DNA from 2 places in the Paraburkholderia sp. JHI869 genome. Region 2 is predicted to be linked to the other one. Evidence: riboswitches for the same ligand, from Rfam matches in the RefSeq annotation. Region 2 holds a riboswitch; the other holds the start of a gene.
What was found. A riboswitch is a leader RNA that binds a small molecule or an ion and turns the genes downstream of it on or off. The one in region 2 is predicted to bind manganese.
Positions count from the first base shown of each region.

Region 1: it holds a riboswitch for manganese, as region 2 does, so the genes downstream of both, VSR72_RS16745 (sodium:calcium antiporter) here and VSR72_RS11570 (TMEM165/GDT1 family protein) in region 2, are expected to answer to the same signal.

Region 1 is NZ_JAYMSC010000008.1:236,709-246,879, forward strand. It holds gene VSR72_RS16700 (CoA transferase) at 1-1,180, opposite strand, end outside; gene VSR72_RS16705 (MaoC family dehydratase) at 1,180-1,638, opposite strand; gene VSR72_RS16710 (VOC family protein) at 1,641-2,033, opposite strand; gene VSR72_RS16715 (ketopantoate reductase family protein) at 2,030-2,980, opposite strand; gene VSR72_RS16720 (LysR family transcriptional regulator) at 3,087-3,992, shown strand; gene VSR72_RS16725 (methyltransferase domain-containing protein) at 4,088-4,771, opposite strand; gene VSR72_RS16730 (hypothetical protein) at 4,886-5,041, opposite strand; gene VSR72_RS16735 (DUF4148 domain-containing protein) at 5,138-5,371, opposite strand; gene VSR72_RS16740 (porin) at 5,812-6,984, shown strand; yybP-ykoY riboswitch at 7,057-7,191, shown strand; gene VSR72_RS16745 (sodium:calcium antiporter) at 7,338-8,336, shown strand; gene VSR72_RS16750 (HPP family protein) at 8,354-9,445, opposite strand; gene VSR72_RS16755 (TetR/AcrR family transcriptional regulator) at 9,608-10,171, shown strand, end outside.
Region 2 is NZ_JAYMSC010000005.1:107,661-117,831, forward strand. It holds gene VSR72_RS11560 (PP2C family serine/threonine-protein phosphatase) at 1-633, shown strand, start outside; gene VSR72_RS11565 (hypothetical protein) at 1,500-1,829, shown strand; gene VSR72_RS11570 (TMEM165/GDT1 family protein) at 2,067-2,654, opposite strand; yybP-ykoY riboswitch at 2,675-2,844, opposite strand; gene VSR72_RS11575 (metal/formaldehyde-sensitive transcriptional repressor) at 2,951-3,226, shown strand; gene dmeF (CDF family Co(II)/Ni(II) efflux transporter DmeF) at 3,234-4,529, shown strand; gene VSR72_RS11585 (DUF1289 domain-containing protein) at 4,533-4,733, shown strand; gene VSR72_RS11590 (YncE family protein) at 4,746-5,741, opposite strand; gene VSR72_RS11595 (MFS transporter) at 5,786-7,027, opposite strand; gene VSR72_RS11600 (superoxide dismutase) at 7,074-7,808, opposite strand; gene VSR72_RS11605 (chromate transporter) at 7,840-9,024, opposite strand; gene VSR72_RS11610 (chromate resistance protein ChrB domain-containing protein) at 9,021-10,004, opposite strand.

The sequences.
Region 1 (10,171 bases), on a different contig from region 2:
TCGCGTCGATTTCGGCGACGGAAAAGCCGAGCGATTGCGCGACCTCCGTGTTGTGCTGACCGAGATCGGGCGCGACGTCGCGGATAGTCGTGTCGCAATGAGAAAAGCGGAATGGCAGGTTGGGCAGACGCAGCGTTCCGTAACGCGGATGATGCTGCTCGACCACCATGCCGCGCGCCTGGATCTGCGGATCGTCGAGCACTTCGTCGATGCGCTGCACCTTCGCGCAAGGCACATCGATGCCATCGAGCAATTCGAGCACCTTTGCGACGGGCCGTGCCGCGACCCACGGCTGCACGACGGAGAGAATCGCCTGCCGATGCGCGTTGCGGCCAACGCTATCGTGAAAGCGCGAATCGCTGCCGAATCCAGCGGGCCCGCCATGCAATTCGATCAACGCGGCGAGGCGTTTCCATGCATCGTCCACTTGCGCCGCGATCACAAGGTCGCCGTCTGCTGCGCGAAACACGCCATAAAGCGTCGAGGTCGGCATGTCGTGGCCCGTCTGTTCCGGCAGCACGCCTCGCAGCGTGTAGCACTGCACCGCGTACTCGTGCATCGAAACGAGCGTGTCGTACAGCGCCATGTCGATGTGCTGGCCGCGGCCGCTCTTCACCCGCCCGAGCAGCGCCGCGTTGATCGCCGCCACCGCGTGAATGCCCGTGTACATGTCGCCGAGCGAAATGCGCAGCAGCGGAGGCGGTTCGCCCGGCGTGCCCACCATCTGCATGACGCCGCTCTTCGCCTCCGCAATCAGGCCGAAACCGGCGCGATGTGCGTCGGGGCCCGTATGACCGTATGCCGAGATCGAGCAGTAGACGAGACCCGGATTGCGCGCCGATAACGCCTCATAGCCCAGCCCTAGCTTGTCCAGCGCGCCGGGGCGGTAGTTCTCGACGAACACATCCGCCGAGTCGCACAGGCGACGCATGAACTCCTTGCCGCGCGCATCTTTCATGTTGACGCTGACGCCGCGCTTGCCCATGTTCAGTTGCAGGAAGTAGCCGCTTTGCTGGTCGTCGAGCACGGTCGCGTGCTGGCGTCCCGCGTCGCCACTGCCGGGGCGCTCGACCTTGATGACTTCGGCGCCGAGCGCCGCAAGGCAGCGGCCCACGTAGGGACCAGCGAGGAAGTGGCTATAGTCGACAACGCGTATGCCTTCGAGTGGACGGGCCTGCATCAGAACGCCCGCGGCCGACGCGGCACCATCAGACGATGCTCGCCGCGTTGAACTACCTGGTCATCCTGATTGATCAGCTCCGATGGCAGCGCGACGATGCCCCAGCCCGGACGGCTGTTGCTCGGCCGCATCGCGCCAACGCGAAACTTCACATGCAGCACGTCGTTGACCTTGATGGGTAGCAGGAAATCCCAGGTCCACCCGAGTGACATGCCGGGCAGGAAGCGATAGTCGCTCTGGGTCTTGAGGCCATCCGCAATCGAGAGCCCGAAGAGTCCATGCGCGACGAGACAGCCAAAGTGGCTCGCGTTGGCATACGCCTCGTCCACGTGCACGGGCGTATGGTCGCCCGTGAGGTCGGCGTACGCGAGAATGCGCTCCTTCGTCACGATGTAGTTCGGGCTCACGCACTCGTCGCCTTCGCGGGCGTCGTCCCAGTACTTGTCGATGATCGTCATACTCATGCCTCCGCGCGCGGGTTGATGCTCAGCGCCTGCGCGACACACGACGCGGGCCTCGCCTGAATCAGTTCGACGGCAAGGCCATCGGGCAGGCGCAGCCAGTTGCGACCCTGCGGCATCTCGCTGACACCATAGGCCTGGGCCGCAGCCAACGCCGCTTCCAGGTCTTCACACATGACGCCAAGATGCGCGAGGCGCCCTTCAGGCCCTTCGTATTGCGGCGCATGAATGAACTGCAGGCCACCAATCGTCCAGTACTGACTCGGCGCGTCGACGGTGCCATCGACTTCGCGCAGGGTCATGCCGAGCGCGTCTTCGAAGAAGCGGATATGCCAGTGGACGTCCTTCACCCAGATCGCGACGTGCTCCAGATAAGCCTTCGAGCCGCTCATGCCGTTGCCTCCTTGCGCTGCTCGTCGGCCATCGCGCGTTCGATGCCCTTGATGCATGCCACCAGCGTCGCGTTGACGGGCGTCGGCACGCCGAGCCGTTGTCCCCAGCGCACCACCGAGCCGTTGATGAAATCGATCTCCGTGACTGAGCCTTTTTCGAGGCTTTGCAGCATCGACGTCTTGAACGCGGGAGAGAGACCTTCGGCCGCAAGTGCCCAAGCCTGTTCGGGGTCCGTCATCGAAAGCGTGATGCCCGCCGCCTGTGCTGCCGCCATGGCTTCGCCGATGGCAGCGAGCGCCGTCGCCTTCAACAACGGCTCGTCGTAAAGCTGGCCGTAGGTGAGACGCGTGATGCCAGTGATCGCGCCCGTGGCGACGTTGACGAGCAGCTTGTCCCACATCGTGCCCATGATGTTGTCGCTGACCGTGGTCATCAGCCCGGCGGCGTTGAAAGCCTCGGCGATCGCCTGCACCCGGGGCGTGATCCGCCCATCGAGTTCGCCGATATAGGTCGCTTTGCCGGTCACACCCGACTGGACATGCCCCGGACCGCGCAACACGCCGCCGACATACGTCTTGCCTGCCAGCACACGCTCGCGGCCCACGATATCGGCGAGCACGTCTTCGTGCCCGAGTCCGTTCTGCAGCGACAGCACGAGCGTTTCAGGCCCGATCAGCGCGAGTGCGCCGCGCATCGCCGCGTCGGTGTGGAAGGACTTGACCAGCACGACGACCACGTCGGCGACGCCGACGTCGCTCGCCAGGGTCGCGGCTCGCACAGGGACGCGTCGCGTGCCGTTCTCGTCGTCGACCTGCAGACCGTCGCGACGCATCGTTTCGACATGGACGGGCGAACGGTCCAGCAGCCAGGTTTCGTGGCCGCCGTCCGTGAGGGTGGCGCCGATCGCGCAGCCTAGTGCGCCGGCGCCGAGAATCGCAATCTTCACAGGGCTTCTCCTTGACGTGTAGGCACACGATAGGAGTTGGCGCCCATATCGGCAATGCAATGACTACAATGACATCATTACGCCAGACAATAATGCCCGCCGAGCCATGATGCCGCCCGATTTACCCGATCTGAAGCTGCTGCAACTCTTCGACCTGCTCTACGACACGCGCAGCGTCACGCGCGTCGCCGAGCAACTGGGGCAGAGCCAGCCGACTATCAGCATCTGGCTCGGGCGGCTGCGCGAGCATTTGCAGGACCCGCTTTTCATCCGCACGCCTGGCGGCATGGCGCCGACGCCGCAAGCCGACGCGCTGATCGGGCCTTGCCGCGAGATACTCGAATCGCTCAGGCGCTTCGTTGCGTGGGAGATCGCATTCGATCCTGCAACGGCGCAGCGCCGCTTTCGCATCTGCATGACGGATGCGAGCCACATTACGCTGCTGCCGCGCCTGCTCGCGCATGTGCGCGCGCAGGCGCCCGGTATCCGGCTCGAGGCGGCGGGAATCGACGGCAACACGGAGCGTGCGCTGGAGTCGGGTGAAGCCGACCTCGCGATCGGCTATGTGCCGTGGCTCAGCGGCGGCATTTATCAGCAGCAGCTCTATCTACAGGACTGGGTGTGCCTGACCAACCGCCATCACCCGCGCATTCGCGGGCGGCTCGATTTGAAGCAGTACCGTGCAGAGGGGCACGTCGCCATCGAATCGGGCACGGGTGCGCAGTTGCTCGAACAGGCGTTGGCGCGCGAGCGGATCGAGCGTGATGTCGTGCTGCAACTGCCGGGTTTCCTCGGGCTCGGAACGATCGTCCAGACCACCGACCTGGTCGCGACGCTGCCGCGTCACATCGGCGAAACGCTCGCGCAGGCGGGCGATCTGGCCGTCCATTCGTGCCCGATTCCCGTGGATGGATTCGCCGTGCGGCAACACTGGCATGCGCGATATCACCACGAGGCGGGGAATCGCTGGTTGCGTGGCGTGGTCGTTCAGCTGTTCGGCGTTTCGACGTGAGCAGCGCGCGGAGTTCATCGATCGAGGTCTCGACGTGGCTATGACGCCGATCTAGACGTGAGAAGTCATCGCCACTGTCTCGGCCTCCTCTTTTGTCAGCCGCGCCGTTGCGCCATCAACAACACCGAAGCGGGCTTGCCGCTGCGTGGGTCGAGCGGCTCGCGCAACGCGCGCAAAGCGAGACCGCTTGCTTCGAGCAACGCGATCCAGCTTTCCAGCGTGCGAAAGTACCACGGCGGCGCGTCGCGAAACGCAGGGCTGAATCCGGCCCACGATCCGGCGCGCCAGCCATCGACATAAGGTTCATCGCCGCATGCCATGAGCGGATGCAGCGTCTGCACGATGAGCGTGCCTTGCGGCTCCAGCAGCGTGGGCATCGCGCGCAGCAGATCATCGACGCAGGTCGCTCCGATCAGCGAGAAGTTGCACACCACCGCATCGGCGCGGCAGCGCAATGCGCCCTGCGCGACCTGCTCGTACGTCAGCAGGCGGCAGTCCGCGAGTCCCGCCTCGCGCGCGGCCTCCACGAGTTCGGGCACCGCGTCGACGCCCGTGACCGCGACGCCGCGGCGCGCGAGCGCCAGCGCGAGCCAGCCTTCGCCGCAGCCGAGATCGATCACGCTGCGCGGTGTGCACGCGAGCACGGCGTCGAGCACCGCTGCGTCCGTCGCGAGCCGGCGGCTCGCGATCTCGCCGCCGCGCACGGCGGCGATCCAGGGCGTCGCGTTGCGCTGCCATGATGCAAGGACTTCGGCGTCGGTGCGGATATCGCGATTCATGGGTCTCCTCGTACATGCGGATCGTGGATGTGCCACCCGAACGCGTATTATGCGCGCCGCCGCAGACCCCAAGCGGCGCGCGAACACGGCTGCAAGACGAAACGACCGCGCGAATCAGGAGCCAAAGAACGGCACGCAGAAGTCGGCCGGCCCGACGCAATCGCCGGGACCGTTGGGCTGCGGATGCAGGTTCGCGCATCCGGAGAAGGCAGCGGCGACAGTAACGCACAGCGTGGCGCGCAGCACGTAAGAAAGAATGCGTGATTTCATGAATGGTATGCGATGAGCCGACGTTGACAGGCCGCGTTACGAGGTTCCGTCACGACGCGCGGCCTGCTTCGCCGCGACGGGAGCACGCGGGCGGCGTTAGTGGTGCGCGTAGAGCGTTCGATCGAGCGTCTGGATCTGCCCGTCGCGCTCGGCATGCACCAGTTCGTGACGCACCTGTGCGCGCGTGATCGCCGCATCGGCCTGGGGGACTTGTGCGCTTGCCAACTGCTGCACGCTCGCTTGCGGTGCGCTCGCCGCCGTCTGCGCATGCGCAAGCGCCGATATCGACAGCATGATTGCGACGCACGCGCCGCTCTTGAATATCTTCACCTCGTTTCTCCTGTGCGGCCTCACGGGCCGGGGCCATCGGTTCATGGCCGGAAGCGTTGCCCGTTCCGGCATCGAATCGCGTTGCGACTCGTGAGGCAAGGATAGAGGCGCGACTTTCGCCAAACATCCGCACGAAAATGAAGAAATGTTTAATCGTTCACGGACGAATCTCAGTTTCGATATTTACTTAGTCATTCTTATCAATCAGGAAAGTTCGGCGCAAAAAAACAACGCCATCGCATCTCGAAGCCTTGCGAAGCCGCTCTGGCGGCACATTCGCGCTCATGCGTTTTCTGAAACTCAGTCTTTCCGTTTTTCAAATTCGTCCATGGAAGGCGTTACGCATAATCGCCGCTGAATTTCGGGCCGCCGGCCACACCGCGCCTTCTCGCGCCGCGAATTCACTCTCACACCTGCCACTCATTCACGAAGACCATTCAATGAAAAAAACCGCTCTCGCCGCCGCTTTCACGCTGGCATCGTTTGCCTCGATCGCCCACGCGCAAAGCAGCGTGACGCTCTACGGCTCGCTCGACACCTCCGTTGCCTGGTTCGGCAACCAGCAAGGCAAGAACGGCTCGGGCGGCACGTTCCAGATGATGTCCGGCAACATGTCGCCGAACCTCTGGGGCCTGCGCGGCACCGAGGACCTCGGCAACGGTCTTTCGGCGATCTTCAAGCTCGAAAGCGGCTTCAACGTCGACAACGGCAAGCAGGGCCAGGGCGGTCGTCTCTTCGGCCGTACGGCAATGGTCGGCCTGAATTCGGCCACCGCAGGCGCCGTCACGCTCGGCCGCCAGTACGATCCGCTCATCGACTTGCTCCAGCCGCTCACCAACGACGGTGCATTCGGCTCCGCGTTCGCCACGCCGGGCGACATGGACAACTACGACAACAGCTACCGCACCAGCAACTCGATCAAGTATGCGAGCCCTAACTTCGGCGGACTGCAGATGAGCGCGATGTATGCGTTCGGCGGCCAGCCGGGCAGCACGGGCGCGGGTCAGACGTGGGCCGTGGCGGCCGCATACAACCATGGGCCGTTCGGCTTCGGTGCGGGCTATTTCAAGGCCAACAGCAACGGCGGCACGGTCGCGACGTTCGACGGCCTGAATCCGAACACCGATGTCAACGTAGATTCCGCCGCCATTACGGGCGGCTTCGTTTCCGCGAACTCGCTGCAGATCATTCGCGCAGCCGGCGACTACACGTACGGACCGGTGACGGCGGGCCTCGCGTACAGCAACGTCGAATACGCCAACTATCAGAGCGCAGCTGGCGCAAACAGCAACACGAAGTTCAACACCGGCCAGGCCTTCATCAACTATCAGGTCACGCCGGTCGCGCTCGTGGGCTTCGGCTACAACTACACGAAGGGTCATGGCAACGGCGTGGACGCGAGCTACAACCAGTTCAGCCTGGGCGGCGACTACTTCCTCTCCAAGCGCACCGATATCTATGCGCTCGCGGGCTACCAGAAGGCGTCGGGCAAGACGATCGATGCGGAGACCGGTGAGCTCGTGAACGCGGTCGCCTCGTTCGGCGACTTCGGTAACGACTCCACTAACGACAAGCAGGCAATGGTGATGGTCGGCCTGCGTCACAAGTTCTGAGTCTGATGCTGCGCAGCGGGAACGGCGCGCGCGCTGAAAATCGCTCGCCGCCATGAACTTCGGCTATAATCGCCCCCTGTCTTAGGGGAGTAGTCTGCAACGCCTGCCTGGGTGTTGCGCCGCCGTCAACATAATTGGTGCTCCTGCACCATGGCGTCGGCAGCCGTATTGCGAGTGACTGCAGCGTATCGCTGCAACTGCGCGGCCTGACGAGACCTATGACGTTTTCCCTTTCACCCGAGCCGGGCGAAGGGAAGCGTCATGGTTTCGGTGCCCGGCTCGCACATCACGGCAAAAATAATGACTCGTCTCGCCCCGCATCCCTTCTTCATTTGCGCCACGGAGCGTTCGTCATGATCTTGACGTTCGCCCTGCTCATTGCCGCGGCCGGCATCATCTATTTGTCCTGCGAGACCTTCGTCAATAGCGTCGAGTGGCTCGGCCAGAAGCTCAAGGTCACGCAAACCGCCACCGGCACGATCCTCGCCGCCTTCGGCACGGCGCTGCCCGAGAGCGTGGTCACGCTCGTTGCCGTCGCTTTCGGCGGCGATCCCGCGCACAAGGAAATTGGCGTGGGCGCCGCGATTGGCGGGCCGCTCGCGCTCAGCACGATCGCGTATGCCGTGGTGGGCGTCGCGTTGCTCGCGACCGCGAAGCGCGTGGGCCGCGAGCGCGCCGCCCACGTCGATGTGAATACGCGCCGCCTGCGCCGCGACCAGCTCTGGTTCCTCGCGATCTTCGTCGCGAAGATCGCGCTCGGGCTCGTGGTGTTCAGCTTCAAGCCGTTGCTGGGGATTGCGTTTCTCGCGGCCTACGCGTTCTATTGCTGGAAGGAGCTTTCCGCCGAAGACAGCGGCGAAGTCGAAGGCGACCTCGAACCGCTGAAGCTGCGCCCGCACGACGAGAATCCAGCGATGGTGTGGATTCTCCTGCAGACACTGGGCGCGCTCGCGGTGATCTTCGCGGCCTCGCATCTGTTCGTGCAGCAGATCAGCGCCGTGGGGCCGTGGCTCGGCCTGAGCCCCCAATTGACCGCCGTGCTGTTCAGCCCGATCGCAACCGAATTGCCAGAGATCATGAACGCGATCATCTGGGTGCGTCAGGGCAAGGAGCGGCTGGCGCTCGCGAACATCAGCGGCGCGATGATGATTCAGGCCACCATTCCCACGGCGTTCGGCCTCTTCTTCACGCCGTGGCATCTCGGCACGCCTTCGATTCTCGCGGCTGTGACGACCATGGTCGCCATCCTGTTCCTGCAGTGGGCGTTTCGCGCGCCGAAGGTGCGCAGCCGGCAACTCACGCACGTCGGCTGGCTCTATGCGGTGTTCGCAGCGTTGCTGTTCGTGGTGTAACGCGGCACTGAGCAACCTCAGGCTGCTGCTGCTGCGGCCTGAGCGGCGCCTGCATGGTGATGGAGCCAGCGGATCATGTCCGAATGCCTGACCACCCCAACGAGCCGCCGCGCATCGTCCATCACGGGGATGTCGTGGTAGGCGTGCTCGATGAAGATCGGCACCAGATGCGCGAGCGGCGTGGCCCGATGAACCGCGTGCACGCCGGCCGCCATCACCGCTTCCACCGTTTCTTCCACGCGCGCCGACTCGCGCAGCACCGTGCGGCGCAGCGCGATCCAGAGGCGCTTGAGGCCAGCCGCTGGCGCGAGGTCACCGAGCGCGTGGTGCGTGACGACGCCAACCACACGGTCCATGGCATCGACCACGGGCAGCGTCGAAGCCCCGTGACGGCGAAACATTTCGTGCGCCGCTCGCGCACCCATTGTTGCGGGCACGGCGGGACAGCCGATCGACATGATTTCCTCACAAGTGAGTTGTTCGAACGATTTTTGCGGGAAATCCAGCGGCTCCAGCAGATGTTGCGAGAGCGCGGCAAGTGGCGCGGCAGCGGCCTCTGGCGTCGGACGAAATGCGGCGCGTGGATAGCGGTGCCCGGTCAGCGCATGGAACGCGAGCGCGGCGCTGAGCAACGCGACGGACTGGAACGCAATCGGCGCGAGCACGAAGTGAAAACCGAGCGCGTGGACAGCGGGACCGCCGAGCACGGCGGTCAGCGCGACGGCGCCTGAAGGCGGGTGCACGCAGCGGCACAGGAACATCGCGCAGATCGCGAGCGCCACGGCCACGGAAGCCGCTGCGACCGGCGAGGCGATCCATTGCGCACACGCCACGCCGACCAGCGCTGAGACGAAGTTGCCGCCAAGAATCGACCACGGCTGCGCGAGCGGGCTATCCGACGCGCCGAAGAGCAGCACAGCAGAAGCGCCCATCGGCGCCACGAGGAGCGGGATATCGCCTGCCGCGCCAAACATCAAGTGCGTCGCAAGACCCGTGAACGCGATGCCTATCAACGCCCCGCCACAGCGCCGCCCCCGCTCGCGCCATTGCGGCGCGGCCGGGTTGGGCACGAAACTCGTCAGCCATTCGATGAGTGCGGTGCGGGACATAGTGGGGCTTGCTGGTCGGTATGTCAGCCAGATTACCGATGCGCGCCAAATATCAACAATTGATATTTCTGTGCGTACATATAATTCATCCTGTATGCATGTTTGGACTCACTCCACGCATTTTTCTCAGTAATTCGGAATCGTTTGGTCTAGAATAAAGCCATGAAATCCGATACCCGTTCTGGCCCCGGCCGTCCGCGTGAATTCGACGAGCAAGAAGCCGTGCAGAACGCGCTCGAGGTTTTTCGCGCGCGCGGCTATGCCGCCACGTCGCTGCCCGACTTGATCGAAGGCACGCAGCTTTCGCGCGGCAGCCTCTACAAGGCGTTCGGCGACAAGCACCAGCTCTTTCTCGCGGCGCTCGACTTCTATACCGAGCGCGGTATCGCACGGCTCACGCGCAACCTGCGGCACGCCTCGGCGCGCACCGCGCTGCGTGAGGCGCTGCGTCACTACGTGCGCCTTTCCGCCGGCCTCGAAGGGCTTGCGGGCTGTCCGGTCACGGCCGCCGCCACCGAATGCCTGCCCTTCGACGCCGAGGTGAAAGCGCGCGTCACGGACATGTTCGCGCGCATGCAGGCGCTGCTTGCCGGCGCCATCCGCCGCGGCCAGGCAGCGGGCGAACTGGCCGCCAACCAGAACGCCGACGACCTCGCGCGCTTCCTGCTCTGCACGATCGAAGGCATGCGCGTACTGGGCAAGACCGACGCCGGCGAACAGGCGATG
Region 2 (10,171 bases):
GCCTCGCGTTGCGCAGTCGAGCGCATCCTCCACCGGGCGCAGGACACCGGCCGCACGCTCGCGCAGACCTTGCTCGAGTGCATCGAGGAAGCACACGCCGCGATCCTCGCGATGCAGCAGCGCGACCGCGAGCGCGGCCGCATGAGTGCGACCGTCGTGGCGCTCTTCATCGACCGGCGGCACGACATCGCGCAATGGGTCCATCTCGGCGACAGCCGCCTCTACCGGTTCGCACGCGGCGCGCTGATCGAACAGACGCGCGATCACAGCGTGCGCCAGCAACTGCTGGACGCAGGCCTGCCAGGCGACGGCGTCAATCCCGCCTGGCTGCATATGGCGCTCGGCATGCGCGGCCAGATCGCGCCCACGATCAGCCCGCCGCACGTGCTGGAAGATGGCGATGTGTTCTTGCTCTGCACCGACGGGCTCTGGCAATCCGTCGCGGAGGATGCACTCGAAGATCGCCTGCGCGTCGTTCATACCGTCGACGACTGGGCCGTGCTGATCGAGCACGAGGCGATCCGTCATACGGACAGCGCGCCGCACGCCGATAATTACTCTGCGCTCGCAGTCTGGGCCGGGAGTCCACAGAACGTCACGCTGGCGCGCGTGAGGGCGCGCCGGGCGTCGTGAGATGGTGCGGATCGGACGCGTGCAATGTCCAGAGCGGAGCATCACTGAATACGCGGCGGCAAAACATCCTGACTAACATGACGTCGGAGCTTCGTGATCCGGAGCGGAGCTAGTTATCGCCCCGGGCTCGGTGCAATCTGGAATAGCTTGCGTGACTGCTCCCGGCTTGTTGGGCTCGGTGCGCAGGTTTTCACGACATAGTGGTCTTGTCCGGCCGCTTCGGGCAGTGGTCGGCGGAACTGGCCATTCGACTTGCGCCCTCAGATCGTCGACAATCGGAGACGAAGTCGGTCCGTACAGCGTTAAAACGCTGTACGACAGATCCCGAACTCACAGTTCTCGGGATGAAGTCTCGGTCGTAGTGCCGGTTCTCTTCACGGAAAATTTGAGGTGTTGCTTTGACAACGAGCAGGATCGATCAGCTAGTCCAAAAAATTGCCTCTTTGCAGCAGGAGCTGAATAATGAGCGATTTACGGAGCTTCGGCTGTATCGTCGTGATACTGCGATCTACGAACTGTCGAGTGCCGTCAATCATACACTCGCCTGCTGATTGAGCGAGAACTATCGACCAATTGACATTCTTGTCGAGCGCGGCAGGAACTTCATACGCGAAACGCCTACCGAGAATCCAATCGCATTGATGTACTACACCCTTGCGGAAGAGTTCTTCGAGACTGTGCAGGCGGCCTTGGAAATGATTCCGCGCGCGAAGGCATAAACACACCTGTTGTGTGAGTCGCGGGCCGGGGACGAACAGACACGTCAGGTCGTGGGACGCCGTGTGGCCACTATGTGCCGTTCGACACCCTGAGGTAAATTGTCGCCAGTTGCTGTGCAAGGAACACGACGCATGGATAGTAGGCTAGTGCCCATTGAACCGCTGTCGCAGGTTGCATTTATCCACGACTATTTCCAGCTCGTTTTTCAGGAAGAACGGTTCACCGTCTATAATAGGGCTGCAATTGCAGATGGAGAAAATGTAATCCGCCAAGGAAGCGTAGGCTTCTGCGATAAACTCGTTGAGTTAATAGGCCAGTCCGTGGTCGCTGTCACGCAAACAGATGCTTACGTGCTTTGCCTTCGCTTTTCAGGTGGCGCGACGTTTCAGGTCGAGGCAGACCATGATCCGTCGTGGCCAGAAGCCTTCGACTTCATCGGCAGAAGCCAATTCTGGCACACCGAACTGAACCGCTGAGTCACCCCGCTGAACGTCTGCTTTGAAGAGATGCAAGTGGCCGCTCCGGGTCGGTTATGCCGCCGCATGAGGGCGTGGGCCGTGGGCGGGCGGTGTGCCTGGTCGTGGGGTGCAATGCGGCCACATTCGGACACCCATCCTATCCAATGATGTGCCGCTCGAACGACAAAATGTCCTTCGGAAGCGGTCACTCAACAGCGAATGTGCAGACCTCGTCAGGACATGCGCTCCGGCCGCTTAGAACAGCGGATGTGCTTCGGGATACAGCGCCGTTCGGAGAGCAAAGCCTCCGAGGACCACAAAAATAACAGCAGCCACTACATGTACCGCCTTGGTCGGCAGCCGGTCAGCGAACTTGTGACCAAGGTAAATGACCGGGACATTGGCGAGCATCATGCCCAGCGTCGTTCCCGCGACGACCCAAATGAACTCATGAAAGCGGGCCGCGAGGGCAACCGTCACCACCTGCGTCTTGTCGCCCATTTCCGCTAGAAAGAACGTCACTACCGTCGTGCCGAACACACCCATGTGCCCCTTCGTGACGGCATCCGTTTCGTCCAGCTTGTCAGGAATGAGAATCCAGATGGCCATCAGCGCGAACGACACGACAACGGCCCAGTTCATGACGTGGGGATTGATGACGTTTGCGAGCCACGCTCCCAGCGCGCCCGAAAATCCGTGATTGACCAACGTCGCCACGAAGACGCCGAGCACGATCGGAATGGGCTTGCGATAACGGGCAGCGAGAACGAGTGAGAGGAGTTGCGTCTTGTCGCCAATTTCGGCAAGAGCGACCACGCTGGTCGAGACGAGGAACGATTCCATAGGGTTTGTTGTTACCGGGCCGCGCAGTCAACACTGCGATGACACACACCCCAGCGACCCGGCAAGGTAGGGATGCACGTCATCGGTCTTGCCAGGCTTGTGCTGCGCACGCCATGTCGCCATCAAGCCGACAAGTATGTTGACGTGCGCCTCCAGACATCGCGTCTGGAGCGGCTACTCCCCGAAGTGTGGCGCGATTATAAAAGCATCGCGCCGGCTCCTGCAAGGATATTTTAGTATACCCCTCCACCCTATTTTGTTAATATACCCCCCTACGCTATAACTGGAGGCGGAGCATGAGCCATACGATTCGCGAAAAACAGAAACTGCTCAACCGGGTGCGCCGCATCAAGGGACAGGTCGAGGCCATCGAGCGTGCGCTCGAGGAAGAGCGCGGTTGCATGGACGTGCTGCAGCTCATTACGAGCAGCCGTGGCGCGATGAATGGCCTGCTCGCGGTGGTTCTTGAAGACCATATCCGTACGCACCTCGTCGACGCAGAGCCGCACGACGACGAGCACGGCAGCGGGACCGAGCAACTGATCGAAGTAGTGCACAGCTACTTCAAGTGAGAGAAACATGAGTCAATTCGAGAACGCCGCTTTCGGGGCGGGACACGATCACATCTTTCTGGGCGCAGCCCACGAAGAGAACGAGCGCAGAACCTGGATGGTGATCGCGCTGTGCAGCGCGATGATGGTGGCTGAAATTGTCGGCGGCAGTCTTTTTGGCTCGCTCGCACTCGTCGCCGATGGACTCCACATGTCGACGCACGCCGGCGCAATGCTGATCGCTGCCTTGGCGTATACCTACGCACGCCGGCACGCGGCCGACCCGCGCTTCGTATTCGGGACCGGCAAGCTCGGAGACCTCGCAGGCTTTACCAGCGCCATCGTGCTCGCGATGATTGCGCTGCTGATTGGGTACGAGGCCGTTTCGCGCTTTCTCTCGCCGGTGCCGATCCACTTCGGCCAGGCGATCCCCATCGCGGTGCTTGGCCTGCTGGTCAATCTGGCGAGCGTCTGGCTGCTGAGCGGCGACCATCACGGGCACAGCCACGGACATAATCACGGGCACGCTCATGGCCACGCGCATGGGCATGAAGACGACCACGGCCACGAAGAGGAGGTGCAACGCATCTTCGGTAGCGCTGGCGTCTTTGCCGTGTCGATCTTCGAGGATGGCGTGCCGCCCGTCTTCCGCATCAAGCCAGAAACGCATTCTTCAAAGCTGACAACCGATGCAGTTTCCGTCATGACGGTTCGTCCCGACGGTACACGTCAGACCTTCTCGTTTGCGGACCGTGGTGGCTATCTGGAGTCGAAAGAAGAGATTCCCGAGCCGCATGCCTTCAAGGCCGTCGTCCGCCTGCCTGATGGCGAGCATTCAATCGAGTTCGAAGAACACGAGCTCGACCACGACGACACGCAGGCTGCCGCGAACCGCGACCACAACATCCGCTCAGCCTACATTCACGTGATTGCAGACGCTGCAGTTTCCGTGCTGGCCATCATCGGCCTGTTGCTGGCCCGCGCGTTTGGCTGGGTCTGGATGGACCCGCTTGCGGGCATAATCGGCGCGCTCGTCATCGCAAACTGGTCGTGGGGTCTCATGCGCGATACGGGTGGCATCCTGCTCGACATGAACACGGACCGCCGCATGGCCGAGAACGTCCGCCACGTCATCGAAGACAACGGCGACACCGTGCTTGACCTGCATGTGTGGCGCGTAGGCCCAGGGCACATGAGCGCTGTCGTGTCGGTCGCCACAGGTGAAGCACAGCGCAACCCGGGTTTCTATCACGCGGCGCTAAAGCGGTTCAAGGGACTGTCGCATGTGACGGTCGAAGTGAATCCCAATCGGGCCGTAGCCTGAGCCATGGCAGTCAAATCTCCCTGCATTGACCTGTGCGCGTTCGATGGCAAGACCGGGCTCTGCACTGGCTGCTACCGGACGCGTGAGGAAGCCCGCAGCTGGAAAAAAATGACGGACCACAAGCGTCATCAGATCCTCAATGAAAAATCCCGGCGGCAGGCAAAGCTGACACGTGAAGCGCCGCAAGCGTCGAAACCGGACTGACCAGGTGCGCCCCTATCGCGGTGCCATGATCCGCAGGACGGGATGCCCGCCGACGTCCTTCAGCGGAAAGTACGACCGGTGCGTCGCCGCATCGAAACTGACAACGTGTGCATTCGGTCCCACGCGCCCGTCGCCAATCTTCGACACACGGGACGCGTCGACGCTGAACATCGACACGACGCCTGCCTCGCCAGCCACGAAGACCGTGTGCAATGCGGGATCGAACGCCAGGACATCCGGCTCGCCGCCGACATCGAACGCCGAGACAACCTTCATCGAACGCATGTCGAGCACCAGCAGGCGAGCATTGTCCTCGCAGGCAATTAGAGCAAGGCGTAATTCCGGGACAATCAGCAGTCCGTGATTGCCTTTCGCGCCGGGCAGATCGGTACGGGAAACAATCGTATTGGCTGCCGGATCGATCTCCACCAGTTGTCGTCGCGTCTGCACGTTGACGAAGATGTGTCGCGAAACCGGATCGTATTGCGAATTGCCCACTTCCCCGTCGAGTGGAATTGTTGCAATTCGACGGTTGCCCGGAACATCGATCACCGTCTCCGTTTCTCCGGTCTCGTCTGAAACGAACAGCCTGTGTGCATCGGGCGCGTACGCCATGCCGTCCGGATAGATGCCACCGGGCACCCGCGCAATGATTTTCAGCGTGCGCTCGTCGATCGCGACAACCTCGTTTGTGCCGGTCGCAGACGCATACACGCGGGAGAGTTCCGGCACGACCAGCACGCCGTGCACCGATGATATGCCGGATATGCGCGCGACGACGCGGGACGCGACTGTATCGAACACCACAACTTCGCTGTCCCCCAGGTGAGCGATGAACAGCAGATGCCTGTCAGGGTCATAGCTTTCATAATCGAATCGTGACACTCGCCCAGGCAGTGGAACATCCTCGACGTGCTTCAGTGGCAGATCGCCAGTTACTGCGTCATCCGCTCCATGTGCAACACAACTGGCAACGCTACCGGCCAAAGTCACGATTGCGAAAAGCATGCCAATGAGCCGCGCAACGAAGCGACGGGATGCCCTGGTGCGATTCACGACGATCCTCTCTCTGGCCTGATATGACGGAAAGCGGCGAGCACCGCGAGATCGTAGGCAATCTTGAGCACGCCACACGCAATCAGTGGTGCGCCGAGCCATCCGGCTCCCAGCAGCCCACCAGCGAATGTCGGCGCTACCGCCGCCGCGAGGCTACGCGGCACCGCAGTAAAGCTCGCTGCGGCCGGTCGTTCGGGTGGTGTCACCACCGCCATTACATAGGCACTCCGGGTCGGCACATCGAGCTGTGACAGCGCACTGCGCACAAGCAAAAGGACCAGGGTCAGTGGTAGCGTCGGCGTGAAGGCGGCGGCGATCAGGCTGACGCTTGACGGAATGTGTGTGAACACCATCGTGTTGAGCAAGCCGATCCTTCGCGCGATCGGTGCGGCGGCCAGTTGCGAGCTTGCGCTGAGCAGCCCGGACCAGAAAAAGAACTGTCCTGCTGACGCGAGCGAAAGGCCAAAGCGCTGGATCAGCCACAGCGTGAGCAGCGAGTTCACGAGCAAACCTCCCGCAAACGCGTCGACGCTGAACAGTAGCGCGAGCCGCGTGACGATCGCGCGCGACGGGCCGAGCGGCACCCGGGCAGTTGCCGCGTGCGCCTTACGCTTTGGTAGCCGGAGATACAGCAGGAAAACGACGAAACCCGTTATTGCGTAGATGATGAACATCGCGCGCATGACGGCGAGTGCGGAAAGGCCGAAATGGGCTACAACCCAATCCGGTAATCCGGCGAGCAGCGCGCCTAGTGCAGCCGAGAGCCCACCCACGAGGCTGTAGCGGGCGAAGAGCGCGGTTCGGACGTCGCCCTTCGCGGATTCTGCGAGACATGTGTGCTCAAGTGGCAGAAACAGGCTGACGTCACCCGAACTCGGGTTGAGCGTGCCGACAAACGCCACTACGAGCAGCGGCCAAAGTGACGACAGGAATCCAAACGCCAGGCCGGTTGCTGCCATCAGGGCCGCAGCGAAGAGCAGCAACGCGCGCTGCGGGTAACGGCCACCCATCAAGCCGACAGCGATCGTCGCGACGGCAGAGCCCAGCAGTGTGGCGGTGCCGACCAGGCCGACCGTGAGCTTCCCGAAACCAAGCGACAGCAGATACGCGGGCAGCAGTACGGCAACGAAGCCGTCGCAGATCCCGCGCAGACTCCGTGCTACGAGCAGCAGCCACGCGCTCTGGTCCACGCCCGCAGGAGGAAGCAGGATTGAGAGTGGCGCCCGGGCAGCAGTCATTTCAGTACCCGCGTATTCGCCTCGACGTCGTGCCAAGCGCGTGCATTCACACCGTCGCGCGTGACGGCATCGCGGCCTGAAGTCTCATTGCAGCGTTATCCCAGTTGATGATGCTGAAAAGTTGGTTGACGTACTCATTGCGGAGGTTCTGATACTTCAGGTAGTAGGCATGCTCGAAAACGTCGAGAACAAGGATCGGCTGGATGCCCCACGCCGTGAGTTTCTGGTGGTTCTCGCACTGGAGGATCATGAGCTTTCCGGTCGCAGGCAGGTATCCAACGACGCCCCAGCCTGACGCTTCAGTGGCAATCGTCGCTGCCATGAGCTGCGTCCTGAACTTCTCGTATGAGCCGAAGTTGGTGTCGATCGCTTTTGCCAGATCGCTCTTCGGCTCGCCGCCCTTACCCGATATGCTCGTCCAGTAGATGGTGTGCAGGATGTGACTGGACAGCTGATAGGCCAGCTCTCTGGTATGGAACTTCACCGATGCGAAGTCGCCGGTTTCGCGTGCCCTGGCGAGTCCTTCCTCCGCCTTGTTTGCCGCAGCGGCGGCTGGCTTGTGGTGAAAGTTGTAATGGAGTTCAACCGTGCGTGCATCAATGGCCGGTTCGAGTGCGTCATAGGTGAATGGCAGCGGCGCCGCCGCATACTTGCCGTCCGCATTGACGAGTCTGTCGACATAGCCGGGAACGCTGGCCGCGTGGACCATCTGCGCCTGGGACAGCATCATTCCTGCACCGACTGCGGCGGTATCGTGCAGAAAGGTACGTCGCGATTTCATATGCATTCCTCGCAGTTAACCCGCACGCGGGTTACCAGGCGTGCAGATGGAGAAGCGGATAGAGGGCAAGGCCAATCAGGGCGGCTGCGACGACGATCACGGGCTCTGGCAGTTTCCTGAAGCGCCACAGCAGCAGCACGGCTGCGAGTGCGATCAGCGCGGTTGGCCAGTCGATGACCGAACGCCTGGCAATGACGACGACCGAACCGGTAATTGCCCCTACGGCAGCAGCCGTAATGCCATCGACAAACGCCTTCACAGCAGGCAGCCGCCCATACTTCTTGAAGTACGGTGCGGGCAACACAGTGAACAGGTAGCACGGCAGAAACGTTCCGAGCGCGGCAACGCAGGCACCGGCCAGTCCCGCAACCAGATAGCCGATGAAACCTACGGTGATGACGACCGGCCCCGGCGTAATCATCGCGACGGCCACTGCATCGACGAACTGTTTGTCGTTCAGCCAGTGGTGCTCGGTGACGACACCGCCATACAGGAACGGCACGATCGCGAGGCCCGACCCGAATACGAACGCACCCGCCTTCGTGAAGAAGAGACCGATCTGGCCGAGCAACGGGAGATCCAGTCCACTGAAGACTCCAGCAAGTGCAGGTGCCTGTGTCACTGCTAATGCATTGAGCCCGCCTTTGCCCAGCCACCGGGGCGGCGAGCGGCGCAGCCAGTTGACGACGCCTCCCGCGATGAAGAGCCACGCAATCTCCGATTCCGTGGCAACCGTCACGACTGCGAGAGTCAGGAAAACAATCCAGAGCAGGCGGTCGGTTCCGAGCGTCTTGGTCGACAGCTTGTACGCGCTCATCGCGATGATGCCGACCACTGCCGCGCCGACGCCGTAGAACACCGCCTGCATCCACGACAGCCCGCCAAAATGCGCGTAGGCCCAGCCCAGCGCGACGACCATCAGGAACGAAGGCAGCACGAAGGCAAGGCCAGCGATCGTTGCTCCGAGAAGGCGGTAATGCACATAGCCGAGATAGATGCCAAGCTGCGCGGCGAGCGGGCCGGGCATCATTTGGGCCAGTGCCAGCCCTTCGCGGTAGTCCGCTTCGGCAATCCAGCCGCGATGCTCGACCAGATCGCGACGCATGTAGCCGACGAGCGCGACCGGCCCACCAAAGCCGACCGTGCCGAGCTTCAGCATATAGCGCGCCATTTGGCCAAGCGTGTAACCGGGCACATGCGCCGTCGTCGTGCTCATGGCCGCCTTCCCCTATCGCCGCCTTTTTCGCTCGCCGCCGCGAAGTGCGTGTACATCGAATCGAGCACTGGACTCATGGCATCGAGCAATTCATCGTCGCCGGCCGAGCGCTCCCGAGTACCGGCCATGACCGCTTCGAACCCGATGGCTTCCGGCACGCTTGCGCCGCCTACGTCGAGCGCGTGAACCATGGCGCCGAGGCGCAAGAGTGCCGGGTCCCTGTCGAGGCCGAAGCTCGCCAGCAGCACTTCGAATGTGACGCGCTCTCCCACATGGGTAAAGACGGCGCCATCGAAATCGAATCCGAGTGCGTCCGCCGGGCAGACGTCCGGTGATGGCAGCCAGATGAAGCGCGCGTCGCGGTCGATGAAACGGCGAATCAGCCATGCGCTCGCCACACGGTCGACCCACATCCGCCTGCGGGTCGCCCAGGTCCGCCCCTGATAGTCCTCGACGGAAAGCGAGCGGATTGCGCGGTCTGCCGCGTGTGGCTCGCCGGGCGAGAGCACCGTGTCGACGTGCGCCACAAAATCCTGCCAGGCGGCCTCGGCGCGCGTTGCCGCCTCGCCCGGAAAGAAGTCGATGGCGACGATGGTCTCGTAGTCCTTGCGCAAGCGCCGCATCACCTTCGTCAGTTCCGCGGCGGACTGGCCCGAGACCGTCTTCCGGGCATCGGCGAGCGTGCGGATGAGGCCGTCGTACTCGTCAGCGCGATCAAACAGCACGCGGAATTCGGCCTCCTGCGACGCGTCAAGACTAGGCGCGCGCAGCAGGTGGGCTGTGCCGCCGCTTTCGCCAATCGCGACCGAAAGCTCCCGCAGCACGCCCTCGCGCGCTTCCGTATAAGGCAAGAGGTAGATGCCGTCGCGCAGAACGGCGCAGCCCTTTGCCTTGAGTGCGCGCCAGAAGCGCATACGCGCCGTCGCATTCTCGGTGGGCAATGTCAGTACAAGGACCGACCAGGTCGATAATGATTTCATGTAGATTATGCTACTGCTGTGTAGCGTCATCTACAAGTTAACTTTAGAGTGCCGCCGATTGGCTGGCGCGACTGGATTGCGGGCGATGGCCGCACTGGCTGAGCCTGGTAGCGATCGGAGCAGAAGGGCTCCTCACGGATAAATGTCGCAGGGAGGAGTTCGCACCG